3 regions of the Aminobacter sp. MDW-2 genome follow, and region 1 is predicted to be linked to each of the others. Evidence: predicted binding sites of a transcription regulator. Region 1 holds the regulator's gene; each other region holds the start of a gene.

What was found. Region 1 encodes PhoB, which activates phosphate uptake and scavenging genes when phosphate is short. Its sites were predicted from a motif close to TGTCATNNANCTGTCAT; they were not measured.
Region 2: the regulator PhoB is predicted to act here: its motif matches at 3,845-3,861, upstream of H5P29_RS29640 (esterase-like activity of phytase family protein).
Region 3: the regulator PhoB is predicted to act here: its motif matches at 4,764-4,780, upstream of H5P29_RS20285 (UDP-2,3-diacylglucosamine diphosphatase).

Annotation. Positions count from the first base shown of each region.
Region 1 is NZ_CP060197.1:1,785,420-1,795,378, reverse strand. Features, by position in the region: gene H5P29_RS08785 (ATP-binding cassette domain-containing protein) at 1-492, opposite strand, end outside; gene H5P29_RS08780 (sugar ABC transporter permease) at 514-1,866, opposite strand; gene xylF (D-xylose ABC transporter substrate-binding protein) at 2,007-3,047, opposite strand; gene H5P29_RS08770 (ROK family protein) at 3,297-4,538, shown strand; gene phoB (phosphate regulon transcriptional regulator PhoB) at 4,666-5,355, opposite strand; gene phoU (phosphate signaling complex protein PhoU) at 5,454-6,158, opposite strand; gene pstB (phosphate ABC transporter ATP-binding protein PstB) at 6,197-7,021, opposite strand; gene pstA (phosphate ABC transporter permease PstA) at 7,046-8,362, opposite strand; gene pstC (phosphate ABC transporter permease subunit PstC) at 8,359-9,825, opposite strand; gene H5P29_RS08740 (PstS family phosphate ABC transporter substrate-binding protein) at 9,928-9,959, opposite strand, start outside.
Region 2 is NZ_CP060198.1:204,839-214,797, reverse strand. Features, by position in the region: gene H5P29_RS29655 (ABC transporter substrate-binding protein) at 1-1,027, opposite strand, end outside; gene H5P29_RS29650 (helix-turn-helix domain-containing protein) at 1,537-2,601, shown strand; gene H5P29_RS29645 (hypothetical protein) at 2,845-3,753, shown strand; gene H5P29_RS29640 (esterase-like activity of phytase family protein) at 3,935-6,130, shown strand; gene H5P29_RS29635 (hypothetical protein) at 6,222-6,560, opposite strand; gene H5P29_RS29630 (ATP-binding protein) at 6,579-7,136, opposite strand; gene H5P29_RS29625 (SpoIIE family protein phosphatase) at 7,141-9,498, opposite strand; gene H5P29_RS29620 (class I SAM-dependent methyltransferase) at 9,507-9,959, opposite strand, start outside.
Region 3 is NZ_CP060197.1:4,107,745-4,117,703, forward strand. Features, by position in the region: gene H5P29_RS20265 (ABC transporter ATP-binding protein) at 1-150, opposite strand, end outside; gene H5P29_RS20270 (ABC transporter permease) at 152-1,339, opposite strand; gene dgcA (N-acetyl-D-Glu racemase DgcA) at 1,417-2,400, shown strand; gene H5P29_RS20280 (MFS transporter) at 2,362-3,582, opposite strand; gene H5P29_RS20285 (UDP-2,3-diacylglucosamine diphosphatase) at 3,898-4,719, opposite strand; gene H5P29_RS20290 (SDR family oxidoreductase) at 4,837-5,616, shown strand; gene H5P29_RS20295 (NADP-dependent malic enzyme) at 5,857-8,175, shown strand; gene H5P29_RS20300 (DUF2865 domain-containing protein) at 8,282-9,352, shown strand; gene gltX (glutamate--tRNA ligase) at 9,270-9,959, opposite strand, start outside.

The DNA.
Region 1 (9,959 bases):
ATTGAACAGGATGGCACGTGCGATCGCCACAGACTGACGCTGGCCACCGGAGAGCTTGCTGACCGGCTCCTTGAAGCGCTGGAAGCGCGGGTTGAGCCGGCCCATCACCTTGCGCGCCTCGGCTTCCATGGCGACATCGTCGAGCGTGCCATAGGCGGTCATGATCTCGCGTCCCAGGAAGAGGTTGGCGGCGGCATCGACATTGTCGGCCAGCGCCAATGTCTGGTAGATCGTCTCGATGCCGTATTTCTTGGCGTCGCGCGGGTTGGAGATCGCGGCCTCCTCGCCCCGGACCATGATGGTGCCGGCGTCGCGCTTGTAGGCACCCGACAGGATCTTGATCAGCGTCGACTTGCCGGCACCATTGTGACCGAGCAGCGCCACCACTTCACCGGGATAGAGGTCGACCGAAGCATCGTCGACGGCACGGATGCCGCCGAAGGCGATGGAGATGTTCTTGAGGTCGACGAGCGGGATACGGGTCTGTTCCATGATCTTGGCTCCCGGATTTCGTTAGACGCGCTTGCGATAGAGCGTGTCGAGCCAGACGGCTACGACCAGCACCATGCCAACGACGATGTTCTGCAGCGGCGTGTCGATGTTGAGCAGCACCATGCCCGACTGCAATGACTGCATCAGAAGCGCACCCAGCATGGCACCGGCAACGGTGCCGGAGCCACCGGCGAGCGAGGTGCCGCCAATGACCGCTGCCGCGATGACCAGCAGTTCGTCCAGGGTACCGAGCGAGTTGGTAGCCGAGTTCAGGCGAGCACTGGAGACTGCCGCCGAGATCGCCGCCAGCACGCCCATGATCATGAACACCTTCATGGTGATCCAGCGCGTGTTGATACCGGCGAGGTTGGCTGCTTCCGGGTTACCGCCGATGGCGAAGACATAGCGGCCAAAGCGTGTGCGGTTGGTGACGAAGGTCATGACGATGCCCACTGCCACCGCGATCAGGACGGGAATGGCGATGCCATGGGCGATGAACAGGCCGCCTTCAGGGATGGTAATGCCGTTGGCCTCGGCGTAGCGACGCACGATACCGATCGGCCAAGGGTAGGAGTTGGCGATCCAGATCGCGCCAAGGATGACCCCGCAGGTAACGGCGCCGAGCAATGCCTCTGCCCAGACCGGCCGCAGCGGAAACTTGAAGCGCTTGCGTTGCTGGCGGCCACGCAGCAGCAGGAACACCACAGCCAGGCATGCGACAAGGCCGACGATCCAACTCCACGTCGCTCCGATGGCGCCCTGCGGACCACCACCCATGAGCTGGAAGGTGGCATCGAGCGGCGCGATCGTCTGGCCTGACGTGACCCACCAGGCCGCCCCGCGCCAGATCAGCAATCCGCCCAGCGTCACGATGAAGGCAGGAACCTCCATGTAGGCGATGACGAAACCTTGCAGCGCGCCTATCATCAGACCAAGCGCAATACCAATGGCAAGTGCCAACGCCCAGATCCACGGATTACCAAGTTCGAGACCGACGGCTTTGACCAGGAAATGCACCTGGGCAAAGCCCATCACCATGCCGATCAGGCCTTCGGCCGACCCGACCGACAGGTCGATATTGCGCATGACGATAACCAGCACCATGCCGGTCGCCATAATCGCCACGGCAGACGCTTGCACCGACAGGTTCCACAGATTGCGGGCGGTTAGGAAGGTGCGGCTGTCGAATTCGAACGGGTTGACGCCAAGGCGCAAGCTCGAAATCACCTGCAGCCCGACCCAGATCAGGAGCAGCGCACCGACCATGCCGAGCATGCGCGTATCGATCTCGGTTGCCTTGAGAAAGCGTCCGACCGGGCTGAGTTCGGTCGTTCGCGCTCGGTCTGCCGGCGCGTTGGTTGTCGTGTCTGTCATTGATACCTCCCGACCGGATATCCGTCTAAGCGGCAGCCGGTGTGCGCATGATAGGGTCAATCCGCCATGTCATGAAGCGGGCGCTTTTGAAAAACGCCGCGGGCAAGCCGCGGCGTTTGACCGACCGGATCGAACCGATCTCAGTTGCAGGCTGCGACCGAACCGGCCGCCACGCCCTGGCAGACCACGTCCTTGCCAACCCAGCCGGCGTCGATGACGACGTTGAGGTTGTCCTTGGTGATCGGAACAGGCGTCAGGAAGACCGAGTTCAGCTCGAGGCCGCCAGGCGTCTTGAACTTGGTGACGTTGGCGATCTCTTCCATCTTCTTGCCATCGGCGAGCTGCGAGGCGATTTCGGCGGCGTTCTTGCCGAGCTCGCGCGCGTCCTTCCACACCGAGACGGTCTGAGTGCCGAGCGCGATGCGGTTCAGCGCGGCATGGTCGCCGTCCTGGCCCGACACCGGCACCGAGCCGGCAAGGCCCTGTGCCTGAAGCGCTGCGATCGCGCCGCCGGCGGTGCCGTCGTTCGAAGCCACGACCGCGTCGATCTTGTTGTCGTTGGCGGTCAGGAACTGTTCCATGTTCTTCTGGGCATTGGCCGGCAGCCAGCCATCGGTATAGGCCTCGCCGACATTCTTGATCTTGCCGGCGTCGACGGCTTCCTTGAGCACTTCCATCTGCCCGGCGAACAGGAAGTCGGCGTTCGGATCTGCACCGCTGCCCTTGATGAAGACGTAGTTGCCTTCAGGCTTGGCGGCGAACACGCCCTTGGCCTGCATGCGGCCGACTTCCTTGTTGTCGAAGGTCAGGTAGAAGGCGTCCTTGTTCTCGATCAGGCGGTCGTAGCCGACAACAGGAATGCCTTCGGCGACGGCCTTGTCGACAGCCGGTCCGATGGCCGAGGCGTCCTGAGCCAGGATGATCAGGGCGTTGGCGCCCTGGGAGATCAGGCTTTCGACGTCGGTCAGCTGCTTGGCCGGCGACGACTGCGCGTCAGCCGAGATGTACTTGTCGCCGGCGGCCTCGATGGCTGCCTTCATGGCGGCTTCGTCGGTCTTCCAGCGCTCTTCCTGGAAGTTCGACCAGGAGACGCCGATGACCTTGTCCTTTGCCGAAGCCACTGCCGTAAGCGACAGAGTCATGGCAACGCCCGCCAGGATGGCGGTGGTAAACTTTTTCATTATTTCCTCCCTGCGCCCAATGGGCGCGCCTACTTCGCGATAGCCCTTGGAGAAGCTCTTTTTTTCGAGCCTCGAAAAAATACTGACTCAATGCCTGGCCACTGTCAACATGGTTTCGCGAGCGCTCCTTATTTTTTTCGGAGCCCGAAATAAATGGAGACATTTGGCGCTGGCTCTGTCACAATCACTTGGCGCGTAAGGGACTGCCGCTTAAGAAGGGCAGCGCTTCGCCGGGAGGAAGACGAGCACATGTCGGTCGGCATACGTCACGACGATCTGAGACGGCGCAACCGCGCCATGGTTATATCCGCGGTTCGCCGAGCCAGCCAGCCATCGCGCACCGAAATCGCCGCCACCACCGGCCTCAGCCATTCGACGATCTCGACGATTTCCTCTGATCTCATATCAGAAGGCATCCTTGCCGAGGCCAAGTTCAGCGAACCCGTCTCCATGAAACGGGGGCGGCCGCAGGTCGGGTTGATGCTCGATGCCGACGCTGCGTCTGTCGTTGCGGTCGTGCTCTCGCTCAACAGCCTGTCCGCCGCCGTCATCGACTATGCCGGCAACACCGTGACCGAAGAGACCCGGCGGCTTGTCACGCAGCAGATGCCTGCGGAGGCGCTGGTCGACGAATGCGTCGGAATGGTCCGGCGCCTGATCGACGGCGCCGGCGTTTCGGGCGGCGCCGTCCTACGCATCGCCATCGCCGTCCAGGGCATCACCGACGCCGCCTCGCGCAAGCTGTTGTGGTCGCCGATCACCCGCTACGACGACATCCCCTTCGCCGACCGGCTGGAGCAGGAGTTCGGCGTGCCTGTGTCGGTCGAGAACGACTGCAACATGATCGCCGAGGCCCTGCGCTGGCGCGATCCGGTGCGTTATCGCGACGACTTCATCGCCATCCTGCTCTCGCACGGCATCGGCATGGGCCTCGTCATCAAGGGCGAGCTGTTCACCGGCACGCAGTCGTCGGGTGCCGAGTTCGGCCACATGATCCATCGCCCGGACGGCGCGCTTTGTCGCTGCGGCCGCCGCGGCTGCATCGAGGCCTATGCCGGCAACTACGCCATCTGGCGCAACGCAAGGGTTGGCGACGAGAATGCCGAGCCGCTGGCCGACCTGTCCGACGACGACATCAGGGCCGTGGCCGATGCGGCACGTGACCATGATGGCCCCGAACGCGAGGCCTTCCGCAAGGCCGGCGAAGCCATCGGCTTTGGTCTCGGCTCGATGTTTGCGCTGTTCGACCCCGCCCCCCTCGCCTTCGTCGGCGTCGGCGCAACCGCCTTCGACATCATGGAGCCACATGTGCGCGCGGCCATCGCCAAGACGGCGGGCGGGCTGCACTCGAAGGCGATCTCCTTCGACACCGAACCCAACGAGGTTCCACTCAAACGCGAGGGCGCGATGATGCGCGCGCTGCTTGCCGTTGATCAGGAGGTCTTTGCCGCAGGCACGGCTCCACGCCGTGCCGATGCCGACGTCGCCTAAAGCAATTCCAGGAAAAGTGTGCAGCGGTTTTCCGTCCGGAATTGCTCAAAAAGAAAGACATAGAGAGATTCCGCGATTCGAAGAAAAGCGGAAACTCTCTAGCTGAGCGGAAAGAGCCCGAAGCGGCTCAGTCCTCACGGATGGCGTAGCCGGCACCGCGGATGGTCCGGATCACGTCAGGCATGCGGCCGTTGTTGACCGCCTTGCGCAGGCGCCCGACATGCACGTCAACGGTGCGCTCGTCGATATAGATCGTCTCGCCCCAGACATTGTCGAGCAGTTGGCTGCGCGAGAACACGCGGCCCGGGTGCCGCATCATGAATTCGAGCAAGCGGAATTCGGTCGGCCCGAGCTTGATCTCGCTCTTCTTGCGGTAGACGCGGTGCGACTCGCGGTCGAGCATGATGTCGCCGACCTTGAGCACCGAGGACAGCACCTCGGGTTTGGCCCGGCGCAGCAGCGCCTTGACGCGCGCCATGAATTCCGGCGTCGAGAACGGCTTGACCAGATAGTCGTCGGCACCGGTCGAAAGGCCACGCACCCTGTCGCTTTCCTCGCCCCGCGCCGTCAGCATGATGATCGGCAGGCGTTCGGTATCGGGACGCATCCTGAGCCGGCGGCACAGTTCGATACCCGACAGCGCCGGCACCATCCAGTCGAGCACCAGCAGGTCGGGCACGTTTTCCTGGAGCCGGATCTCGGCCTCGTCGCCACGCGTGACGACCTCGACCTGATAGCCTTCGGATTCGAGATTGTAGCGAAGCAGCACGCCCAGCGGCTCTTCGTCTTCGACGACCATGACCTTGGGAGCGATCATTGGCTATACCTTGTCCTTGCGCATGGCCGCTTCTGGACCATGCGCTGATTTAACCTATGCAGCGCCCCCGCGCCAAACGCATGCGGTTGCGGAAATGCTCAGGCCGGAACCGTCGTCGTGGTCTCGTCGACCTTGGGCCGGTTCAGCGGCAGCTGCGTACCCGTCACGACGAAATAGGCGTTCTCGGCGATGTTGGTGACATGGTCGCCGATGCGCTCGAGGTTCTTGGCGCAGAACAGCAGATGCGTGCAGGCCGTGATGTTGCGCGGATCTTCCATCATGTAGGTCAGGAGTTCGCGGAACACGGCGGTGTACTGGATGTCGATCTTCTGGTCGTCGGCGCGCAGATCCTTCAGGCCCTCGGCCTGACGCGCGACATAGAGATCGACGACGCCGCGAACCTGGCCGAGCACCAGCTGCGCCATCGCATCGATCGAATGCGAGAGATTGCGCGGGGTCGGCGACTGGCCGACGGCGCCGACGCGCTTGGCAATGTTCTTGGCGAGGTCGCCGATGCGCTCGAGGTCACCCGCCATGCGGATGGCACCGACCACGGCGCGCAGATCCTGCGCCATCGGCTGGCGCTTGGCGATCAGCGTGATCGCCGAATTGTCGAGATCGCGCTGCTTGGCGTCCATGATCGTATCGTCGGCAACGACGTTTTGCGCCAGTGCCTGGTCGGACGTGAGAAGCGCGCGGATGGCGCCGGCCACCATTGCGCCAGAAAGATCGCCCATGTCGCGGATGAGCTGGTCGACGTGCTGAAGTTCTTCGTCGAAGGACCGGACTGTATGTTCGCCCATGATTTCTTCCTCGTATCGTGTGCCGCGACGAAACCCACTCAGCCGAAGCGGCCGGTGATGTAGTCCTGCGTCCGCTTGTCGTCGGGGTTGGTGAACATCTTGTCGGTCGGGCCTTCCTCGACGAGATAGCCGAGGTGGAACATCGCCGTGCGCTGCGACACGCGCGCCGCCTGCTGCATCGAGTGCGTAACGATGACGATCGTGTAGTTCTCGCGCAGTTCGTCGATCAGCTCCTCGACCTTGGCGGTGGCGATCGGGTCGAGCGCCGAACACGGCTCGTCCATCAGGATCACCTCGGGCGAAACGGCGATGGCGCGCGCGATGCACAGGCGCTGCTGCTGGCCGCCCGACAGGCCGGTGCCCGGCTCGTTGAGACGGTCCTTGGCTTCGTTCCACAGAGCGGCCTTCTGCAGGCTCTTCTCGACGATCACGTCGAGTTCGGCCTTGTTCTTGGCGAGACCATGGATGCGCGGGCCGTAGGCGACGTTCTCGTAGATCGACTTCGGGAACGGGTTCGGCTTCTGGAACACCATGCCAACGCGGGCGCGCAGCTCGACGACGTCGATCTTGGGATCGTAGATGTCTTCGCTGTCGAGTGTGATCTTGCCGCCGACGCGGGCTGCGTCGATGGTGTCGTTCATGCGATTGAGGCAGCGCAGGAAGGTCGACTTGCCGCAGCCCGACGGGCCGATCAGCGCCGTCACCTGATTCTGGCGAACGTCGAGATCGACGCCGAACAGCGCTTGCTTCTCGCCATAGTGCACGGTCACCTTGTCGCCGCGCATCTTGATGATTTCGTTCGTTCTGGCGTTCATCTCAGCATTCACCGCGTCGTCGAGGGATTTTTCGGTCATGATGTTCATAGCAGGATGCTCCTTGTCCATGCCCTACCAGCGGCGCTCGAAGCGGCGGCGCAGGACGATGGCGACGATGTTCATGGCCATGAGGAAGATGAGAAGAATGATGATGGCGCCCGACATGCGCTCGACAAAGGCGCGTTCGGCCTCGTTCGCCCACATGTAGATCTGCACCGGAAGTGCGGTTGCGGGATCGAACGGCGTCTTGGGATAGTCGGCGACGAAGGCGACCATGCCGATCAAGAGAAGCGGTGCTGTCTCGCCGAGCGCACGCGCCAGGCCGATGATCGTGCCGGTCAGGATGCCGGGGGCGGCCAGTGGCAGGATGTGCTGGAACACCATCTGCATCTTCGAGGCGCCGAGGCCAAGCGCTGCCGAGCGGATCGACGGCGGCACGGCAGCCAAGGCGGCGCGCGTCGCGATGATGATGGTCGGCAGCGTCATCAGCGTCAGCACCAGACCGCCGACGAAGGATGCCGAACGCGGCAGGTCGAGGAAATTGATGAACACGGCCAGGCCGAGCAGACCGAAAACGATCGACGGCACGGCGGCGAGGTTGTTGATGTTGACCTCGATCAGGTCGGTGAAGCGGCTCTTCTTGGCGAATTCCTCGAGATAGATCGAGGCGGCGACGCCGATCGGCAGCGCCAGCAAAAGCACGATCACCATCATGTAGAACGAACCGATGAGGGCTACGCCGACGCCCGACGTTTCAGGACGGCTTGATGCGCCGTAGCTGAACAGGCCGGTGTTGAAATGCTCGGCCATCACGCCTTCGGCCTTGAGCTTGTTCATCCACTCGACCTGCTGGTCCGACACCTTGCGGCGGCTTTCCGGCACGTCGAGGTCGATCTGACCCTTGAAGGCCGAGTCGAGATTGGCGGCGGCGAGGATGTCGACGTTGCGGGTCGTGCCGATGACCGACGGGTCGGCGGCGACGATCGCCCGGAGCTGTACCCGCGAGCTGTCGGACAGGAAGCCCTTGAGCTTGCGCACATCGGCCTTGTTGTTCGGGTCGATGCCGAGCTTCTCGATCAGCGCCTGTTCGGCGAGCTTGGGATAGTTCGCAGTGATCAGCACATTCGGATCGGTCGCCCGCTTGTTGGACGGGTCGATGATCTTTTCGTCGAAGTTGATCGGCAGCGTCACCGTCGTCTGCCAGAAGGCCGTGTAGCCCTTGGAAACGATCGAGGTCAGCATCACTGCCAGGAAGGCCAGGCCGATGGCGATCGCCAGCACACCATAGAGTCGGAAGCGGCGTTCGGCGGCATAGCGCTTCTTGAGGCCGATGTCGCGGCGCGGACGGGCAGCTGACGCGGTCAGCGTGTCGAGCGAAATATCGGTCATTCGTACTGCTCCCGGTACTTCCGGACGATGTAAAGGGCGACGATGTTCATCACCAGCGTCAGCGCGAACAGCGTGATGCCGAGCGCGAAGGCGACGAGCGTCTGCGGCGTGTTGAATTCAAGATCGCCGGTCAGCTGGTTGACGATCTTGACGGTGATGGTGGTCATCGCCTCGAAAGGGTTGAGTGTCAGGTTGGCGGCAACGCCCGCTGCCAGCACCACGATCATCGTTTCGCCGATGGCGCGCGAGGCGGTCAGAAGGATGGCGCCGACGATGCCCGGGAGAGCGGCTGGGAGGATGACGCGCTTGATCGTTTCCGAGCGCGTGGCGCCAAGGCCGAGCGAGCCGTCGCGCATGGCGCGCGGCACGGCGGTGATGATGTCATCGGAGAGCGAAGAGACCACCGGGATCAGCATCACGCCCATGACCAGGCCGGCGGTCAGGATCGACTGCGCCTGGATGAACGGGGTGCCGCCGGTGAGCGCCGCGCTGATGTCGCGCAGGAAAGGCCCAAGCGTGACGAGCGCGAAGATACCATAGACGATTGTCGGGATGCCGGCGAGCAGCTCGAGCGCCGGCTTGACCACCGCGCGTACCTTGGGTGCTGCGTATTCCGACATGTAGACCGCCGACATCAGGCCGATCGGCACTGCGACCAGCAGCGCGACGAAGGCAATGTAGAGCGTGCCGGCAAGCAGCGGGATCAGGCCGAACTGGCCTTCGCTGGCGCCCGCACCAGCAGCGGCGAAGCGCGGATCCCACACCGCGCCGAAGAAGAAGTTGGTCAGCGGCACCTTCTCGAAAAAGGCGATCGTCTGGAACAGCATCGACAAAACGATGCCGATGGTCGTGAGAATGGCGAGCGTCGAGGCGCCGAGCAGGCTCCACAGCATCACCTTCTCGACATTGTTGCGTGCCCTGGCGCGCGGGCTGATGCCCTTCAGCCCGAAGCCGACGCCGATCAGGGCGAGGCCGATCGAGACGACGGCCGAGATCATGCCGAGGCGGTCGGAGACGCTGTTGGTCTCAGTCGCGATCGGAATCATGTAGTCCTGTGTGTCGGGAGCCAGCGCCACGCCCTTGGCGGCAAGCATCGGCTGCAGCTCGGTAAAGGTCGAGGGCAGTGTTGCAAGCGTCTGGCTGTCGAGCTTGCGCAATCCGCTGGCGAGGCTCTTGACCAGGCCTGCGGACAGATCTTCATGCGCGACGGTGCCGTCTGCGACATCGGCCGGCAGGGACGAATGGATGTGGCTGTTGAGATAGGCGCTGGCGCCGATGTCCCAGGCGGCGAGGAACAGCACCGCCGGCACGACGCCGGTCAGGAATGCCCACCAGCCATGGTAGTGCGCCCGCGAGTGCGGCTTGACGGTTCCATCATCCTGCGCGCGCGCCCTTTGCCGGCCAACCACGAAGGCGGCCAAGCCTATTGCGAGCACGATGGCGAAGACAAGCAGGAATGACATGGGCCGGCCTCGGTGAATTCGGTTCTTTGTGCCGAACGGGACAGTCGGCGAAATATTCCACGGGGCGCCGGATTTTTCCGACGCCCCGTGGCAGTTCGTTGATTACATGGTCTTGCCGGCGCCGAAGGCTTCGC
Region 2 (9,959 bases), on a different replicon from region 1:
CATCGCCGACATCATAGTTGCCCTCAACACCGACGTTGCTATGCCATTGGTATCCCTCCGGATACATTGCGCCCTCGACAGCAAAGAATTTCGGGTCGCCAAAGGCGGCAGCGAGCATATCGCTTTCGCTGAGGGCCGCCTGCACGGCCTTTCTCACCTTTACGTCAGCAAGAACGCCTTGCTTGGCATTCATGCGCATCATCAGCCAACCGGAGTTCTGCAACAGAACCGCCTCTGACTTGCTGTCGGCGAGCCGGCCCATTTGTTCGACGGGCAGCGAGTCCGTATATGCAAATTGCCCCGCAATGGCCCCTTCGAGACGGGTGGAGGCGTCCGGTGCCGGAACGAACCTGATCTCGTCGAGATAAGCGATCCTCGCACCAGCATAACCGGAGCCTTCCTCGGCGCGCGGCTTGTATTTGTCAAAGCGCGTCAGCTGGATGTATTGATCCGGCTTGCGCTCCTTGAGCTGATAGGGGCCGGTGCCGATGACCTCGACCATCGGGTCTGTCTGCTTTTCGCTGGGCAGCATGATCGCGGCGGAATTGTTGAATGCAAGCAGAGCCGGCAGTGCTGAATAGGGCTTGGTCAGGGTGATACGAATTGTCGACTGATCGACAGCCTCGATCTGCTTGACGGTCGGAGCGATCTGCTTACCCCGGCCTGCGAGCTTCATCCAGCGGTCCAGGGAAGCGACGACGTCTGCGGCGTCGAACTGGGTGTCGTCGTGGAAGACGACGCCCTGGCGCAGCTTGATGGTGTACACGGTCCCATCGTCGCTCACCTCGGGCAAGCTCTCCGCCAGCAGCGGCGCGACATTCCAGTTCTTGTCGAAGGTAAAGAGCGTCTCGAAGATGTGCTGGCTGATCATGCCGACGAGATCTGTCGACGTAATCATCGCGTCGAGCGTTGGTGGCTCTCCAACCGTCGCGACATTGATAATGCCACCTTTGGTTGGCTCCGCATAAGCCGCAGATGCGGTTGAAAGCGCGGCCAACGCAGAAACAACAGCCAGTCTCATCGTCATAATGCCAGTCCTCCCAGACTTCCAGTGTAATGGAATATATTCCATATTTTAGAGGCTAGGCTTTTGTCGGTTGTTGTCAAACCTTTTCTGCCGATCCAGTGGCATTGATGCTTGGGCCAATGCACGTCGATCCCTCTTCGCCGAGCTCCTTCGGGGCGCGAAGGTTTGCCCGGTTAGGATCGGCCCTGATGGCATGGAACCGCGTGCCCACGCCCACACGGCCGTGAAGCTTGGCGTTGCGCTTCGGTTGTGGAGCGGCGCCGCGTCAGCGGTCCCTGATCTGGTGGAGCTGATGCCTGGACCGCGGCTGGATCTCGATATCGCCAGGCGACATGGCCTGCGTCTGGTCTTGCTGTCATGACCGAACCTGCCGAGATATATTGTATATATATACTTAAATTTATGTGCATCTTAAAAGCAACTTCGTGAATAGATGATATTTTGATAATTGATCACCTCCGTAGGTCGCATGGGGGTGCGGTGTGGTCGTGTCAAGTATATTTCCCGAGATGCAACAGACCGGTACGAATGGCTCAAAAGTACAGACTCTCAATTATTCAGTCTCAGGTGATACGGACTCTGATAGCTTTAAATCTTGGCAACAGCTTCTGGCGTCGCTGTTCAGGGTGACGCGGCCGTTTCATCGGCGAGAGCATGGTTTTTTCGCCTCGCTGACCGTTTACCACCTAGGCTTGGCGCTGGTTCTGCACGGAAAGAGCGATGCCGTGCGTTACTCGCGCTCCGATGCCTGGACCCTGCGCGATGACTTGGATCATCTTTTCATCCATGTCTGCAGCCAGGGCGGCGGCCATCTCAGGCGCGCCGGCGAGAACAGGCGACTGAACCATCTCGATGTCGGGATCGTCGACCTGGCAAGCCCGCTCGATTTCGTCGCCTATGCCAGCGAAAGCGTAAGCCTTGTGTTGCCGCGATCGCTCCTGTCGCCGACCACCGGCGAACTGGACAGGCAGCATGGCCGCATTCTGTTGCGGGACACCCCGGTTGGCGGTCTGCTTGGGCAGCACATCGTGACCTTGTGCCAGACGGCGCCACGGCTATGGCTCCACGAGGCGGTGGCGCTCGCTCGGGTGACGGCGAACCTGGCCGACACATGCCTGGGCATCGGCGCCGTCTCGTATCCGGCGCCCACGACGACGTCTCACGGCGGTCTCATGCGGTCCATCCGAGGTTACATCGAAGAGCGGTTGCACCAGCCGGAACTGGCGCCCGAAGAAGTGGCCTCAGCGTTCCTCATTTCGCGAAGCCAACTCTATCGGTTGTTCGAGACATCTGGCGGCGTCAGGCACTACATCAGCCGCCGCCGCCTTCGCCGCGCGCTGCTCGACATCTGCAGCCCGGCCCTTCGCCATAGGCGTATCGGCGACATCGCCTACGATCTCGGCTTCAGGAATGAGGCTCATTTCAGCCGGATCTTCCACGACGCCTTCGGCAGTTCGCCCCGTGCTGCACGCGCTGCCAGCAAGCGCGGCGATGCTGAATGGCTCGCGGTCGCCTCTCCCGCACCGGGCGGTAATCAGCTGGAGCATTGGCTCAAAGAGTTGATGGCTGGGTGACCTACCCACAGCGCCTCGCGGTGGAGAGCCAGCAGAGCTTGCTGGGACAGACAGACATGTTTTTGGGACGCCAGCCGGAGGACGGGTCTCCGAAATTGCGACAGATTATATTCAGCGGCGTGGCGGAAGGTTACTTAAAATACTACGAAATATTCTTGGAGTTCCAAGAGTTTCGTGGGAGCGCGCTTCGCGGCGATTTCTGTTGTGTCTGATTTTTGTCAACCATAGTTCCAGGAGGCCAAAATGGCGAAGCTACACATCTACAAGAAGGTCGGGAATACATGGACGAAGATCGCCAATGGTGACGGCACCGTCAGCACCGACGAGCCGTTCACGGTTACCTTGTCGTCAGGGTCCGTCACCAGCGGAAACACCTACGACATCAGGCAAGGCCAGTCGGTGACCGGCGACCTGTGCAATTGCACTGCGGTCAACGGCAAGAACGCGACCTTCAGCGCGGCGGCGGCCGACGAGGTGGAGACCTACGAACGAGATGTCGCACGGCAGAGCCTGGCGAGCTTCTACGCGGCCCTGGACGCGGTGTCCAAGGCAGTGACAATCCTTGTCGATCTCGATGACCTGGCCACGCTCAAGACCAACAACTACGCCATGTGCTTTGCCAAGAAGGTCGCCTCCGGCAGCGACGGCGGCAGCTACAACGTCGTCTGGCAGTCGCTGACCAAATATGTCTACAGCACTGCCTTCTCGTGGACGCCTCAATTCTCGCTGTTCGGCACCAATGTCTTCGCCGACACGGTGACGGTCACGGCGACAACCAACCAGCGGGCGCTCGGCCTCGGCCAGCAGTGCCTGCTCGACGCGAACGGTATCCTGCAGCCGCCGGCGACCGGCGGTCCAGTCACCGGTGTCTCCATGCAGAACCAGTTCGGCCTGATCCACCCGGCGCTGAGCCAGATCTCGACGCTGAACGGTGTCCAGCAGACGACGCCGCTCTACGTGGCGCCCAGCGGCATGGTTCAGGGCTCGGTGACGCTGACCCCGATCGACACCGTGATGGTGTGGTTCCAGCAGGACATCGCCACCTCGACGATGTTCAGTTCGGCTCGCTCCATGTCCACCGAGATCGACCTCACCTCGACCAACACCGCCACCCGCCTCTACAAGGGCGGCCAGTGGTCGACCCCATCCTGACCTGCAAAGACTCCCGGGCGGTGCTCGTCGCCCGGGAGGTCTTTCGCGGCAACGCAATACCCCCTCACCATCGTTCGGCGCTCGTCGCACCTGTCATGAAACCATCATGCTGTTGTCATCGCGCTGAAATCTCATTGCCCCAAACGAGGACCGCAATTCCGTTCAGGCAAAGAGGTTTCCCATGTCACGCAAGCTCCTGCTTTTGACGTCCGCGCTGGCGGCGTCCGCAGCCATCCCCGCTTATGCCGACCAGGCGTTCAACCGGATCGCCACCTTCCCGGTCGCAACCAATCTGCCGGCTGGCGTCGACGCCGCGACCCTGACCTCGTCGGAGATCATCGCCGCGACCGAAGACGGCATGACGCTGGTCTATTCCGACAGCCCGCTCGGCGGGGTCGGCTTCATCGACATCACCGACGCCAAGGCGCCGAAGGCTGCCGGTATCGTCAAGATCGAAGGCGAGCCGACTTCCGTCACGGTCCTGGGCGGCAAGGTCTTCGCCGGCGTCAACACATCGAAGACCAAGCAGGAGCCTTCGGGCAACCTGACCATTATCGACCTCGCCTCCAAGGCAATCGACGCCTCCTGCGATCTTGGCGGCCAGCCGGACTCGGTGGCGCTGAGCAAGGATGGCAAGTTCCTCGCCATTGCGATCGAAAACGAGCGCGACGAAGAGCTGAACGAGGGTGCGCTGCCGCAGCTGCCAGCCGGCAATCTGAAGATCGTCTCGTTGAAGGACGGTACAGCCGACTGTGCGTCGATCAGGACGGTCGACCTGACCGGTATCGCAGCGGTTGCGCCGGAAGATCCGGAGCCGGAATTCGTCGCCTTCAACGAAGCTGGAGAGATCGCCGTCACGCTGCAGGAAAACAACCACATCGCCATCGTGGATGCAGCCTCGGGCAAGGTCGTCTCGCATTTTTCGGCAGGCGAAGTGACGCTCGAAAACGTCGATACCAAGAAGGATGGGGCGCTAAGCTTCACCGGCAAGGTCGAGAACGCTGTGCGCGAACCCGATGCGGTGAAGTGGCTCGACAATGATCGTCTCGTCGTTGCCAATGAAGGCGACTACAAGGGCGGTGCGCGCGGCTTCACCATCTTCTCCAAATCAGGCGAAGTGCTCTACGAGTCCGGTCCATCCTTCGAATACCAGGCCGCCACCGCCGGTCACTATCCCGACGCCCGCAACAAGAAGGGCATTGAGCCGGAAGGCCTGGAGTTCGCCCAGTTCGGCGGCCAGAAATACATCTTCGTTGCCGCCGAGCGGGCGTCGCTGATCGGCGTCTACAGAGACACCGGCAAGGAGCCGGAATTCGTCCAGCTGCTGCCCTCGGGCATCGGCCCCGAGGGCCTCGTCGCCATCCCGCAGCGCAACCTGCTGGTCACTGCCAACGAGACGGATCTCGTCGAGGATGGCCTCGCACGTTCGCATGTCATGGTCTATGAACTCGGCGAAGGTGCAGCCAACTATCCGCAGATCGTGGCAGCTCCCAACGAAGACGGCACGCCGCTCGGCTGGGGCGCACTTTCGGGTATCGCCGCCGATCCCAAGGAAGCCGGCAAGCTCTATGCGGTGTCGGACTCGGTCTACCGCTCGGCGCCGGCGATCTTCACCGTCGATACCACCAAGACCCCTGCCCTGATCACCGCAAAGACCGTCGTCACGCGTGACGGCAAACCGGCGCAGAAGCTTGATCTCGAAGGCCTGGCACCGGATGGCAAGGGCGGCTTCTGGCTCGCCTCCGAAGGCCGTACCGACAAGCTGACCCCGCACGCCATCTTCAACGTCAACGCCAAGGGTGAGATCAAGGAAGAGATCGCGTTCCCGGCCGAGCTGCTGGCGCACGAGACCCGCTTCGGCCTCGAAGGCATCACCACGCTTGGCGAAGGCGACAACCTGACCCTGGTCATGGCGATCCAGCGCGAATGGGCAGACGACCCCAAGGGCCAGGTCAAGCTCCTGGCCTACAAGCCCAAGGACAAGGAATGGTCGGCGGTCCGCTATCCCCTCGACAAGACCGAGAAGGGCTGGGTCGGCCTGTCGGAAATCACCGCCCATGACGGCAAGCTGTTCATCGTCGAACGCGACAATCTGATCGGCCAGGAGGCCGTCAACAAGCGTCTCTATTCGGTCGCGCTCGATGGCTTCAAGCCGGCCAAGCTCGGCGGTGAGCTGCCGGTGGTGGCGAAGACGCTGGTGCGCGACCTGGTGCCGGATCTCAAGGCCGCGACCAACGGCTACGTCGTCGACAAGGTCGAAGGTTTTGCCATCGATACGTCGGGTGAGGCCTTTGTTGTCACCGACAATGACGGCGTCGACGACTCTTCGGGCGAAACCCTGTTCATTCGTCTGGGCAATATTGCAGCGGTCAACTGATCGGATGACGTCAGTCGAAACGAAAAAGCCGCGGCATCGATGCCGCGGCTTTTTCTGCTGTCCGGCGTTGCGGAGGCTGGATGGTGTTCGTTCAATCGATCTGCAGGACCAGCGCCGGATGCAGCTTCTTCAGGTTCGGCAGCGACTTCGACTGCCATGGGATCTCGGAGCTGCCGCGCACGACGAGTTGCACATCTGGGTGTTTGCGCACCTCGATGGTGAACTTGGCCAAAAGGTTGATGCCGGATGAGTTGAGAAACTCGAGGTCGGTCAAGTTGAGCGTCATCGTCTCAGGCTTTTCAGCCAGAATGGTGGTCATGACAGCCAGCACCGGCGCATAGGCTTCGGAGCCGGCAAGCCGCATGGAGCCGTCGAAATAGACATCGCTGTTTTCGGTCCAGACGCGATAGTCATCGGTTCTTACTTCCATGTGCGCCTTCATTCTTTCCTAGTGAGCCTGCGAGATCGGGATCGTGGCATAGGTCTCGACGTGCACTCGGTTGCTGGACTCAACCGGGCTGAAGATCCATGCCAGTCTGGCGCCATAGTCGCTCATCAGCGTCAGCAATCCAAGCCCCGAGCCGGTAGCATCGGGATCAGCTGCATTCGCCTCGATCTGCTGGATCAAAAGGTCTCCCGGATCTCCTATGGTAATCTGGGAGAGAAGCTTCTGAAACGTTATCGCGGTCTTGTCTGCCACGACGTTGGAAACCTTCACCTTGAAATTGTTTGAGTCCATCGATGCTTCGACGATGATCTCGCCCGGCTCGCGAAACTTCACGGCATTCTCGATCAGCTCGTTGACGAGGTATCCAATGCTGTGGCGCACTTCCTTGTAGTCGTTTCGCGACGCGTGGAAGGGCAGCGCGAAAAGATCAGCGATGAAGTCCGAAGTCGTTGCGCAGTGGTGCCATTTCAGGTCCAGCGGCCCGTCAAACAACCTGACGCGGCTGATGTTGTCCCGCATGCCCATCGCAATGTCGGCCGGTCCATACATAGTTGTCATGTGCTCACCTGTGCCTCATGACGACGAGTGTAATGTCGTCGTGTATCTTCCGTGTGCCGATATACGCCATCAGGTCGTCGACAATTCCGCTCTTGATCTCTTCCGCGCTGCTACCGTAGCGTGATCGTGCACTTTCGCTGAGCCGGTCGAGGCCGAACAGTTTGCCGCCCGTTCCTTCAGCCTCGGTCACGCCGTCGGTGTGAAGAATGATGACGTCGCCGCTGCTGAACGGGATGTTGCGAGTGGCGACAAACGGCGAGATGTCCCGTTCGAGGCCAACCGGCAAGCCCAGGTCGAGCGTGTCGATCCGTTCGACCTTGCCGCCGTCGCGGACGACAAGCACCTCTTCATGCTGACCCGACAGAACCAGGCGCTCGTCTTCATAGTCGAGGAAGGCCAGTGACAGGTGCTTGTCGGAGTTGGTGCGCTCCAGGTTCTTGAAGATGGCGCGGTTCAAGCGGTCGAGGAACTGGCGGGGATTGTCCTCGCCGGTCTCCTGCAGCGCGCGTGCCACCGACTGCACCATCAGCATCAGCACGCCACTCTCGAGGCCGTGTCCAGTGACGTCGCCAATGCCGATCTTCAGGCGGTGCCCATCCTGTAGGACGTCGTAATAGTCGCCGCCGACCTCGTCTGCCGGCCGCATGTAGGCCGCGATCTCGATGCCCGGGATCAGCGCCAGTTCGCGTGGCTTGGGCAGCACCATCATCTGGATCTGGCGCGCCACGTCGAGTTCGGCGCCGAGCCGCACATTTTCGCTGCGCAGCTTTTCGTTGAGCGTCGAGATTTCGACATTGGCGTCTTCGAGATCCCTGGTGCGCGCGTCAACCAGCTGCTCGAGGTTCTCTGTGTGGAAGCTGATCTGCTCGGCCATGCGGTTGAAGGCCACACCGACCTCGCCCACCTCATCCTTCGACGGGATGTTGACGCGGACGGAATAATCCTTTGCCTGCAGCCTCCTGGCGCCAGCTGCAAGCGCGCTGAGGCCTGCCGTGATGCGCTTGGACAAGCCAAACACTGCGGCAAACACGATCATCAGTGAAACGATGATGGCCAGGAGCTGATAAAGCAGGATCCGGTTCGTCGCCTTCGAAATGCTGTCCTGCGCTGCAAACAGCGCAGCATAGATCTCGCGCTCGGGCACGACGATGCCGACCGACATCGCCTGTTCTTCGATGGGTCCGGTGGTCCATAGATTCGTCGGCTTCAGCCCCTTCAGCACGACAATGTAAGGGACGTCCTCCCCGTCCTTCTGCAAGAGGACATGCTGAATCGCACCGTCATTGCTGCTGTCGAGGTCGAGGGTTGCGATCGCAGGTTGGGTGCTGGTACGCAGAGAGCGCTCGAGGCCGGTAACCCCGCCCGTACCCTGTTCATTCGAGGAAACCAGCCCGATCGTCGCTTCGCTCTTCGCGTTGATGGCGACCACATTGCCGTTCGGCATCGTCAGGAAGCCGAAACCCGTTTCGGCGATCTTGACGTTCTCGACGATCTCGGCGAGCTGGTCGAGGGTGATATCGGCGCCGGCGGCACCTGCAACGCCCGTGCGGTCGCGCGTCCACAGCGGATGGAAAAAGCTGACGATCAGCTTGCCGGTGATCGCGTCGGTATAGGGCGCGGTCTGGGTGATGTCGTTGTTGGGGATGAAACGCGACGCCGGATCGAGCGCCCATTTCTGCCACGAGCCATAGATGCCGGGGAAAAAGAACTCCCAGAATTCCGAATTGTTGTGGCCGGGATAGAGGCGATCGAAGGTCTGGGCCTGGTCCGTATAAGGCGCCGTCCTGAAGATCGGGCGCTCCTTTGGGCCAATGTAATACATCTGCAGCTTTGACGAACCGCTGGTCAGCAGGCTCGGCGCGACGAGGTCGAGCACCGCGCTGTTTTCAATCTCATCCTGGACCGCCGGCAGCGGCTTGTGGTCGGGGCCAAGCAGGTAACCCCAGACGCTGACCACGGAAGGTGCGCCTGGCAAGTTCTGCGCCCACTGTCCCTTGGTGTCATAGACCACATTCACCGAGGCTGCGGCCTGGTTTGCCAGCGTGGCGCCGACCTGCTTCTGCCGGTCAGGGTCGTCGATCTGCCCTTGTATGACGCCGGCAAGCGTCTTGACGTCGGCATGGACCCGGTCGAGCAACAGGTCGACCCGCGACGCCGTCGACTCGGCATAGGAGCGGATATACTCCTGGTTTGCCGTCGTCAGGCCGGCGCCGACCTCGGAGGTCGCGTCCTGGGACAGCCGCTGCACGTTCCACAGCGCCAGGCCGCCGCTCATCAGCAGGTCGAACAGCACTGCTCCGCCCACCACCAGCACGAACTTCGCGCGGAAGGAATGCAGTCCGAAACGAGGGGTGTCCTGCATGTCCGTGCTCATAGTGGCTTCTGCCCTGAGGCAGCCCAGATTGGCCAACCGGCATACCCCTTCGGGTGGAGGGCGGCCGAGATGTGGTCCTTGAACCCTTGCCTGAACTGCTTGATGAACTCGCTGGAATCGCCGCGCTTGACGGCCATGTCGCCGGCATAGACGTCTTCCCATGCCGCGATCATGTCGGCAAAGTCCTTCGGATCGCCGTCGAGATTGGTGACCATGAACTGTTCGACGCGGATGTCGTCGAAGCCAGCATCCGCCAGATAGCGCCGGCTCTTGGGCCCGAGCTCGACGTCCATGTCGAAATGTTCGAACAGTTTGGCTACCTCGTTGTAGGTCCAGCGGATGCTTTCGCCGCGTGGTTCGCCCAGGCAGTGCGAGTTCTTCTCGTTGGTGATGTAGACCCGGCCACCCGGCTTGCAGATCCGGAACAGCTCCTTGAGGATTTGCGCAGG
Region 3 (9,959 bases), 2.3 Mb from region 1:
AATTTCGCCGCGCCGGATGTCGAGATCGAGATCCTCGAGAATGACCTTGTCGCCAAAGGCCACCGTCAGGTCGCGCACCGACAGCAACACCTCGCCCCTGGCGTCCTGGCTTTGGCTCTCCGCCTCGATAGTCTGTGTCCGGTTTGCCATGTCAGAAGTTGATCGCTGCGTAGAACATGGCAAACAGGCCATCGAGGATGATGACGACGAAGATGGCCTTGACCACCGACGCGGTGACGTGGCGGCCAAGCGATTCAGCGCTGCCGCCGACCTTCATGCCCTCGACGGAAGCGATGGTGCCGATGATGAGCGCCATGAACGGCGCCTTGATCAGCCCGGCGAAGATGGTGCTGAGGTCGATTGCCAGGCGCAGGCGGTCGATGAAGGCGGCAATCGGAATGTCCGAATAGAGCCATGCCGCCAGCATGCCGCCGCCAAGCGCCGCAAAATTGGCGATGATGGTCAGACATGGCAACGCAATGACCAGGGCCACGAGGCGCGGGAACACGAGCACGCCGATGGGATTGAGCCCGATGACCGTCAGCGCGTCGACCTCTTCGCGCATCTTCATCGAGCCGATCTCGGCGGTGATGGCGCTGCCCGAGCGGCCTGCGATCATGATCGCGGTCATCAGCACGCCGAGTTCGCGCAACACCAGCACACCGACCAGGTCGACGACGAAGATATCGGCGCCGAAATAGGCAAGCTGGTAGGCGCCCTGCTGGGCGACGATGGCGCCGACGATTGCCGACATCAGTACGACGACGGGAATGGCGCCGACGCCCATGCGGTCGATCTGGTTGAAGATGGCGGTCGGATTGACCGCATGGCCACGGCCGAGCTTCATCTGGGCGCCGCGAATTGTTGCGCCAAGGATGTTCATCGACGACAGGAAGTCGTCACGCATCTCATAGACGCGGCGGCCGACAGCCTCGAGCATGCGCATGACGATGTTGGGCGGGCCGGCCGGCGCAGATTCGCCTTCGCGCCTTACGGCCTCGCCGACGGCGCCGAGCAGGATCTTGGCCACCTCGCTGCGGCCTTCCATCCTGATCTCGACGCCCTTCTTCTCATTGGCGCTGACGAGCCTGTCGATGACCCAGGCGCCGGCGGTGTCGATCTTCTCGATGCCGCCGAGGTCGAGCGCCAGGGTCTTGAAGCCTTTGCGGGCCTCGATCTTGCGCATTTCGGCGTCGATAAAGGCGACGGTGCGGGTGGTCCAGATACCGGTAAAGACACAGGCGAGCACACCTTCGCGCTCCGCCACAGCAACCTGCGGTCGGTGATCTCGGCCGTCGGCTGCCCCGCCGCTTGCTTCCCGTTTGCCGATGGTCAACATGGCATCCTACTTAACGCGTCGGCTGCGGCATGTCGATTTTCGCAGCCGCGCCAAGCAGTTGAACGGAGCAGATTTTCATGCCGCGTGTCCTTTCGGTCGTTGACGAGCGTTTTCCCATCGCCGGAACGTTCACCATCTCACGCGGTTCCAAGACCGAAGCCGAAGTCATCACCTGCGAAATCGCCGAATCAGGCGTCTTCGGGCGCGGCGAATGCGTGCCCTACAAGCGCTACGGCGAGACCATGGCGTCCGTAGCTGAAGCGATCGAGCAAGTGCGCCGCGCGGTTGAGGACGGTGCCTCGCGGACCGAGCTGCTGTCGCTGATGTCGGCAGGCGCGGCGCGCAATGCCGTCGATTGCGCGCTCTGGGACCTGGAAGCGAAGATCAGCGGCGTGCCGGTCAAAGACAGGCTCGGCATTGCTGCGCCGCTGGCGCTCGAGACCGCCTACACGCTGTCGCTCGGCGAACCCGAGACTATGGCAGCCCAGGCCCGCGCCAACGCGGCGCGGCCGTTGCTCAAGGTCAAGATCGGCGGCGACAACGACATCGCCCGCATCCGCGCGGTCACCGAAGCCGCCCCCGACAGCCGCATCATCCTCGACGCCAATGAAGGCTGGACCGATGCCAACATCGCCGAGAACCTTGCCGCTGCCGCCCAGCTCGGCATCGCGCTTATCGAACAGCCGCTGCCCGCCGGCGCCGACGAGATTCTGGGACGCATCGCGCATCCGGTGCAGATCTGCGCCGACGAGAGCGTCCACATCGCCGCCGATCTCGCCGAGCTCAAGGGCCGCTACGACGCCGTCAACATCAAGCTCGACAAGTCGGGTGGGCTGACGGCAGCACGCGAACTGCGCGACCAGGCCCGCGCGCTCGGGTTCCAGGTGATGGTCGGCTGCATGGTCGGCACTTCGCTCGCCATGGCGCCTGCGGTGCTGCTCGCCCAAGGCGCCGAGTTCGTCGACCTCGACGGCCCGCTGCTCCTGGCGCGCGACCGTTCGCCGGGGCTTGTCTACGAGGGTTCAATGGTGTCGCCGCCCCTGCCCGAACTTTGGGGCTGAGCGGGACGCCAGCACAACGAGCACGATGGCGCAGGCAGCAACGGCTGCCATGAAATAGAAGCCGTCGACGCCGAAACGCTGGTAGAGCGGGCCGGACAGCAGCGTCACGATGGCCATCGACATGCCGTTGGCGAAATAGGCAACGCCCTGGGCAGCGCCAGTGCGCTCTTCCGGTACAGACTCGGCGATCAGCTTCTGGACGCCGATCAGCACAAGGGCTGTGGACACAGCGTGCAGGCTCTGAACGGCGAAGAAGCCCGGAACACCCAGCCCGAGCGGCCAGATCAACGGGTATGCTACCCAGCGGACGATAGCGCCTGCGCCCGCCAGAACGAGCACCAGTGCCGTCGACCTGTTGCCGAACAGCCGTGTGAAGAACATGAACATGACGATTTCGGCCGCCACGCCCCAGCTCCACAGCAACCCGACGATCGTCTCGTTGATGCCGAGCGACTTCCAGTAGATCGACACGAAGCCATAGAGAAAGCCGTGGCTGCCGATGATGACGCCGGTGCCGCCGGCCATCAGCAGGAAATAGCGGTTGAACAGTTTCGGCGCTGCCTGCATGTCCGTCGCCGAGAGCGGTGAGGCCTTGCGCGGTCGGCCAAGGCGCGGTGCAATGAACGACATCAGGAAGCAGCCGAGCAGGCCGATCGAGATGATGGCCGGCACGGCGGCAGCCCCTGTCAGCGACAGGATGAAGCCTGCCCCGAGGCTGCCGGCGAGGAAGGCGATCGAGCCCCAGATGCGCATCGCCGCATAATCCGAGCCGAAGCGGCGGACGCCGGACAATGCCAAGGAGTCCGCTATCGGCGAGTGCGGCGTCCACACCACGGCCAGCGCCAACGAGACGGCCAGAACGATGAGGTAGGTCGGCTCGAGGAAATAGCCGAGCGACAGAAGCAGGGACGATGCCGCCAGGAAGATGAAGACGTTGGCGCGGTCCTTGGCACGATCTGCCATGGCGGCGATCAGCGGCGTGGTGATGACGCGCAGGAACATCGGTGCCGACAGCACGATAGCGATCTGCTCGGGATCGAACCCCTTGGCTTCGAGCCACAGCGGAAAATACGGCAGATGCACGCCCATCGGCACGAAAAGCGCTGCGAAAAGCAGGGAGATTCGCAGTTCAAAGCGTCGTGGCTTGACCTGCTGCTCTGGCGTGAGTGGCGGTAATGTCATGGTGGGTAAGTGTGTCCGGGCGCGACCCGAACCAACCAAGCCTCACCGATTTGCCTGATCCCTTACCATGGGCGGCCACGTCACGAAAGCCAACTGGACCAGCGCAACGCCCCAAAGCTTGGACCAGCCTTGCATAGGCTTATCGGCCAAGTCGCGGCGTTGCCTGTGTTTCCATGGGCAAGTGATGCGCGCCGAGCCGGCGCGCGCGCCTGTGCAGCGCCTCGGCGGCACGAGGCACTGATATCGCCGCATGGCCTGGTCCATCCCGCCAGGGGCGCGAGGCATATCTCGAGCAGCACATCGATGTCGTTCCGTTCAGGCAGCTGCCTTGTCGGCGCGCTGATCGACGACCATCGGCACGAAGGGTTCGTTGACCAGCTTGCCCGCCAGCACATGCGGCCAGGACAGGATGACAAAATTGCCTTCGAAATCCTCGGCAACCGCCGTGCAGTTTTCGACCCAGTCGCCGGTGTTGATGTACTGGATGCCGTCGAAATTCTCGATCGTCGGATGGTGGATGTGGCCGCAGATGACGCCGTCCACGTCCGAACGCCGCGCTTCCTCGGTCAGCACGTCCTGAAAGGCGCCGATGAAGTTGACGGCCTTCTTGACCCGGACCTTGGCCCAGGACGAAAACGACCAGTATGGCATGCCGAAGGTGCGGCGGAAGCGCGCCACCAGCCGGTTCATCGCCATCGCCGCGTCATAGGCAAAATCGCCGAGATAGGCGAGCCAGCGGGCGTTCTGCACCACCGCGTCGAACTGATCGCCATGGATGACCAGGAAACGCTTGCCGTCGGCCGCCTCGTGGATGGCCCGATCGGCAACGACGATGCCGCCGAAATGCACGCCCTGGAAATTGCGGGCGAACTCATCGTGATTGCCGGCTATGTAGGTGATCTCGGTGCCCTTGCGCGCCTGCCGCAGCAATTTCTGGACGACGTCGTTGTGCGTCTGCGGCCAATGCCAGGACCGGCGCAGGCGCCAACCATCGACAATATCGCCGACGAGGAAAATCTTCTCGGCCTCGTGGTGACGCAGGAAGTCGATCAGGAAATCGGCCTTCGCTCCCTTCGATCCCAGATGCACATCTGAGATGAACAGCGTGCGAAAATTGCGTGTGCTCGTGCCGGACATGGCAATCGACCCGTTGCTTTTGCCGTGGCTATGCCCAGATTCATGCAACAGCCGTATGACGGTTGCGGCTTTGGCCGGGCAGTTCTAGGCTGGGTCATCACCGACAGGAGAACGATCATGGATCTCGGCATCAGCGGGAAGAAGGCAATCGTCTGCGCCTCGAGCAAGGGCCTTGGCAAGGGCTGCGCGATGGCGCTGGCCGAAGCCGGCTGTGAGCTGTTCCTCAACGGCCGCGACGCCGGCATCCTGAACCGCACGGCAACCGAAATTCGTCAACGCTACGGCGTGCCGGTCACCGAAATCGTCGGCGACATCTCCGATCCGGCGATCCAGAAGACCCTGCTCGCCGCCTGCCCTGACCCCGACATTCTGGTCAACAACAATGGCGGTCCGCCCTACCGTGACTTCCGAGAGCTCGACCGCGAGAAGATCCTTGCCGGCGTCACCAACAACATGGTCACGCCCATCGAGTTGATCAAAGCTGTCATCGACGGCATGGCGGCGCGTGGCTTCGGCCGCATCGTCAACATCACCTCGTTGTCGGTCTACACGCCCATCCCCGGCCTCGACCTGTCCTCCGGCGCCCGCGCCGGCCTGACAGCCTTCCTGGCAGGCGTTGCGCGCACTGTCGCCGACCGCAACGTCACCATCAACAACATGCTGCCCGGCAAGCTCGACACCGACCGCCTGCGCGGCCCGCACGAGCCCGGCAGCATCGAGGATCCGGCGGAAGGTGATGCGCGCCGCGCCCGCCTCAGCGCCGGCATACCAGCCGGCCGCCTCGGTACGCCGGAAGAATTCGGCCAGATCTGCGCCTTCCTGTGCTCGACCCATGCAGGCTACATGACCGGCCAGAACATTCCTGTCGACGGCGGGCTTTACGTGAGCTCATTCTAGGCTCTCGGCGGCACGAACCTATCCCAAAGGCAGCCAACAGCGCGTCGCAAGGACGCGCTGTTTCAGCCAAGCCTCACAAAAGACCGAATCAATCTCTCAACCGCCACCCGCAAGTCGCTGGAATGATTGCAGTTCCGGCGCTTGAAAGTGATTCAACGTCCATTTGGCCGTTGAAGCCTCGAAAATCGTGCTGGCCGTGCTAATAACGGCCTTTGCTGTTGGATTCTGAAGGAGCGGGACATGGCTGGGGAAGACAAGAAGAAGGAAGCACTGTCCGATCTGGATCAGGCCGCGCTCTTCTTCCACAAGCACCCCATTCCCGGCAAGCTCGAGATCCAGGCGACCAAGCCGCTCGGCAACCAGCGCGACCTGGCGCTGGCCTATTCGCCCGGCGTCGCCGCCCCTTGCCTCGCCATCAAGGATGATCCCGAGACCGCCGCCGACTATACCGGCCGCGCTAATCTGGTCGCCGTCATTTCCAATGGCACAGCCGTGCTCGGTCTCGGCAATATCGGCCCGCTGGCATCCAAGCCGGTGATGGAAGGCAAGGCCGTTCTGTTCAAGAAATTCGCCGGCATCGACGTTTTCGACATCGAGATCGACGCGCCCGAGATCGGGCAGATGGTGAGCACGATCGCGGCACTCGAACCGACCTTCGGCGGCATCAACCTCGAGGACATCAAGGCCCCAGAGTGCTTCGAAGTCGAGGAGCAGCTCAAGGCCAAGATGCGCATCCCGGTCTTCCATGACGACCAGCACGGCACCGCGATCATCGTCGCGGCCGCCGTTCTCAACGGCCTGGAACTCGCCGGCAAGAAAATCGAGGACGTCAAGATCGTCACCTCGGGCGCAGGTGCCGCGGCACTCGCCTGCCTCAACCTGCTGGTGTCGCTCGGCGCCAAGGTCGAGAACATCTGGGTCACCGACCGTTTCGGCGTCGCCCACAAGGGCCGCGTCGAGGAGATGGACCGCTGGAAGGACCCATACGTCAAGGACACCAACGCGCGCGTCCTGGCTGATGTCATCGGCGGCGCAGACGTCTTCCTCGGCCTGTCGGCAGCCGGTGTGCTGAAGCCGGAGCTGCTGTCCGAGATGGCCGGAAAGCCTCTGATCCTGGCGCTGGCCAACCCCAATCCCGAGATCATGCCGGAAGTGGCGCGTGCCGCCCGTCCCGACGCGATGATCTGCACCGGACGCTCTGATTTCCCGAACCAGGTCAACAACGTCCTGTGCTTCCCCTACATCTTCCGCGGCGCGCTCGATTGCGGCGCGCGTGCCATCAATGAAGAGATGAAGATGGCCGCCGTGCGTGCGATTGCTGCACTCGCCCGCGAAGAACCTTCCGACGTCGCGGCGCGCGCCTATTCCGGCGAGACGCCGACCTTCGGCCCCGACTTCCTGATCCCCTCGCCCTTCGACCCCAGGCTGATCCTCAGGATCGCACCCGCAGTCGCCAAGGCAGCCTGCGAAACCGGAGTGGCGACCCGCCCGATCGCCGACTTCAACGCCTATGTCGACAAGCTCAGCCGCTTCGTCTTCCGCTCCGGCCTGGTGATGAAGCCGGTCTTCTCCAACGCCAAGCAGGCAACATCCAAGCGTGTCATCTACGCCGACGGCGAGGACGAGCGCGTGCTGCGCGCCGCCCAGGTGGTGCTCGAGGAAGGGCTGGCCAAGCCGATCCTGATCGGGCGTCCGCATGTCATCGAGGTCCGCATCAAGCGCTACGGTCTGCGCATCCGGCCGGGTACCGATTTCGACATCATCAATCCCGAGGATGATCCACGCTACCGTCACTATGTCGACCACCTGATCGACCTCGGCGGCCGCCAGGGCATCACGCCCGAGGCGGCGCGCACCATGGTGCGTACGAACAACACGGTGATTGCGGCGATCGCGCTGAAGCGCGGCGATGCCGATGCCATGATCTGCGGCCTGGAAGGCCGTTTTGAGCGGCACCTGCGCAACGTCACGCTGATCGTCGGCGCCCGCGACGGCGTCAAGGATCGCGATCTGTCGGCGCTGTCGATGCTGATCTCGCAGCGCGGCGTGCTGTTCTTCACCGACACCTACGTGACCGTCGACCCGACTGCCGAAGAGATCGCCGAGATGACGATGCTGGCGGCCGACGAGATCCGTCGTTTCGGCATCGAGCCCAAGGCGGCCTTGCTGTCGCACTCGAATTTCGGCTCCCGCGACTCGCAAAGCGCCCAGAAGATGCGCGCCGCGGCCGCCATCCTGAAGCGCATCGCGCCGGAACTCGCCAGCGACGGCGAAATGCATGGCGATTCCGCGCTGTCGGAAGTGCTGCGCCAGCGCGTCTATCCGCACTCGACGCTGAAGGGCGAAGCCAACCTGCTGGTCTTCCCCAATCTCGACGCCGCAAACATCGCGCTGACCACAGTCAAGACGATGATGGACGCGCTGCATGTCGGGCCGATCCTGCTCGGCACCGCCCAGCCGGCACACATCCTGACGCCTTCTGTTACCTCGCGCGGCATCGTCAACATGACGGCACTCGCCGTCGTCGAAGCGTCGCAGCGCGCAAGTGCTGCGTGCTGATCGGGCACGGGTTAGCCGTTTCCAAAGAAACGGTTAACCTCGTCGGCGCTAGGGTTCGAGCCGAGGCATGTTCCGCGCGTCGCGCGGCAGGTCGATGGAAAGCGGGATGTTCGGGCGCGGCAGAAGCAAATTCCCGGTAAAGCGGCCGGCCATCGCATTGCTGGCCGCATTCACTGCGTCGTTGCTGACGACCGGATCTGCATTCGCCGTGTCGGCGGAATGCCTGGAACTCGAGGTCCAGTTGGCCAACTTGCCGACGCGGGAGAGCGGGAGCTTCATCCAGCCGGATGAATTCGCCGCCGCTGCCACCACCCAGCAAGACCAGATCGACCTCGCCCGCATCAGGGCTTCCGACCTTGGCTGCGACAGGGCGATCTCGGGCGACGTCATCGCTCAGTGCGCCGCGCTGAATGCCAAGATCGCTGAGATGCAGGACAATCTCGGCAAGCTCGACAGCCAGACCGCGCAACCGAACAGGAACGTCCGGCGCGAGCGCATCCGCATCCTTGATGCGATGCAATTCGCGGGTTGCAACGACCAGGGCGAGAAGACGGAAGAAGGCGCAGGCAACGATCCCGCGACGGAGCAAGCCGGCGCGATCGTCATCCGCGGCGGCGAGGCGACCAGCCTGAGCTTCAATGAAAGCTATCCGCAGCACATCGTCATCGGCCGCAGCCAGCAACAAGGCTTGGGCGAATACCGTACCTTGTGCGTGCGCACCTGCGACGGATACTTCTTCCCGATGTCGAATGCAGCCGATGTCTCGGATTTCCAGCGCGACGAGAAGAATTGCGAAGCCAGCTGCCCTGGAACTGAGATCGAGCTGTTTTATCACCTCAATGTCGGCCAGCCCCAGGAGAGCATGGTTTCAGCCCGCTCCGGCCAGCCCTACCGCAATCTCGCGACCGCCTATCGCTACAAGCGCCTCGACCTGCCGCGCGTGCCCGCCTGCGGCTGCAATATCAGCCTGAACAGGAATTTTTCGGTCATCGCCGGCGAAGGACGCCCGGTACCGAGCACCCCGCAGGTAAAGCCGGTGGAGCAACCGCAGGCACCGGTGGCGCCACGTCCGGCACCAGATCCCAACCGCAAGGTCAGGGCCGTCGGGCCAACGTTCCTTCCCGACCCACAAGCGGCAACAGATCTGCGAGTTCCGGGCCCGACTCAAGACCGGTGAGCGCCAGCCTGAGCGGCATGAACAGCGCCTTGCCCTTGCGGCCGGTCGCTTTCTTCACCTTGGCCGTCCAGTCCTTCCAGACATTGCCGTCCCACGGCTCTTCAGGCAGAAGGTCGAGCGCCTGGCCGACGAATTCGCGGTCCTCATCGGCGATGTCGGCAGCCGGCTGCGGCCCTTCACGCAGGATGCGCCACCAGGCCACGGCGTCCGACAGCCTGTCGAGATTGCCACGCACTGCCATCCAGAACGCTTCGGCATGGTTGCCGCTGACACCGAGCACCATCAGGCGATCACGCACCTCGTCAAAGGACATGTGGTGCAGCAGCGCCCGATTGAGCACCACCAGTTCCTCAGGATCGAACTTCGCCGCCGATTTCGAGGTCGCGGCCGGATCGAACTTTTCGGCAAGGTCGCGAAGGTTGGGCACCGCGGTGACATTCTCCGACGTGCCGACAAGCACGGCGAGCGAGGCAACCGACATCGGTTCGATGCCGCCGTCGCGCAGGCTCTCGATCGACAGCGCACCCGTGCGCTTGGACAGGCCCTCGCCGGAAGCCGTCGTCAGCAGATTGTGGTGACCGAAAACAGGAGGCTCGGCGCCGAGCGC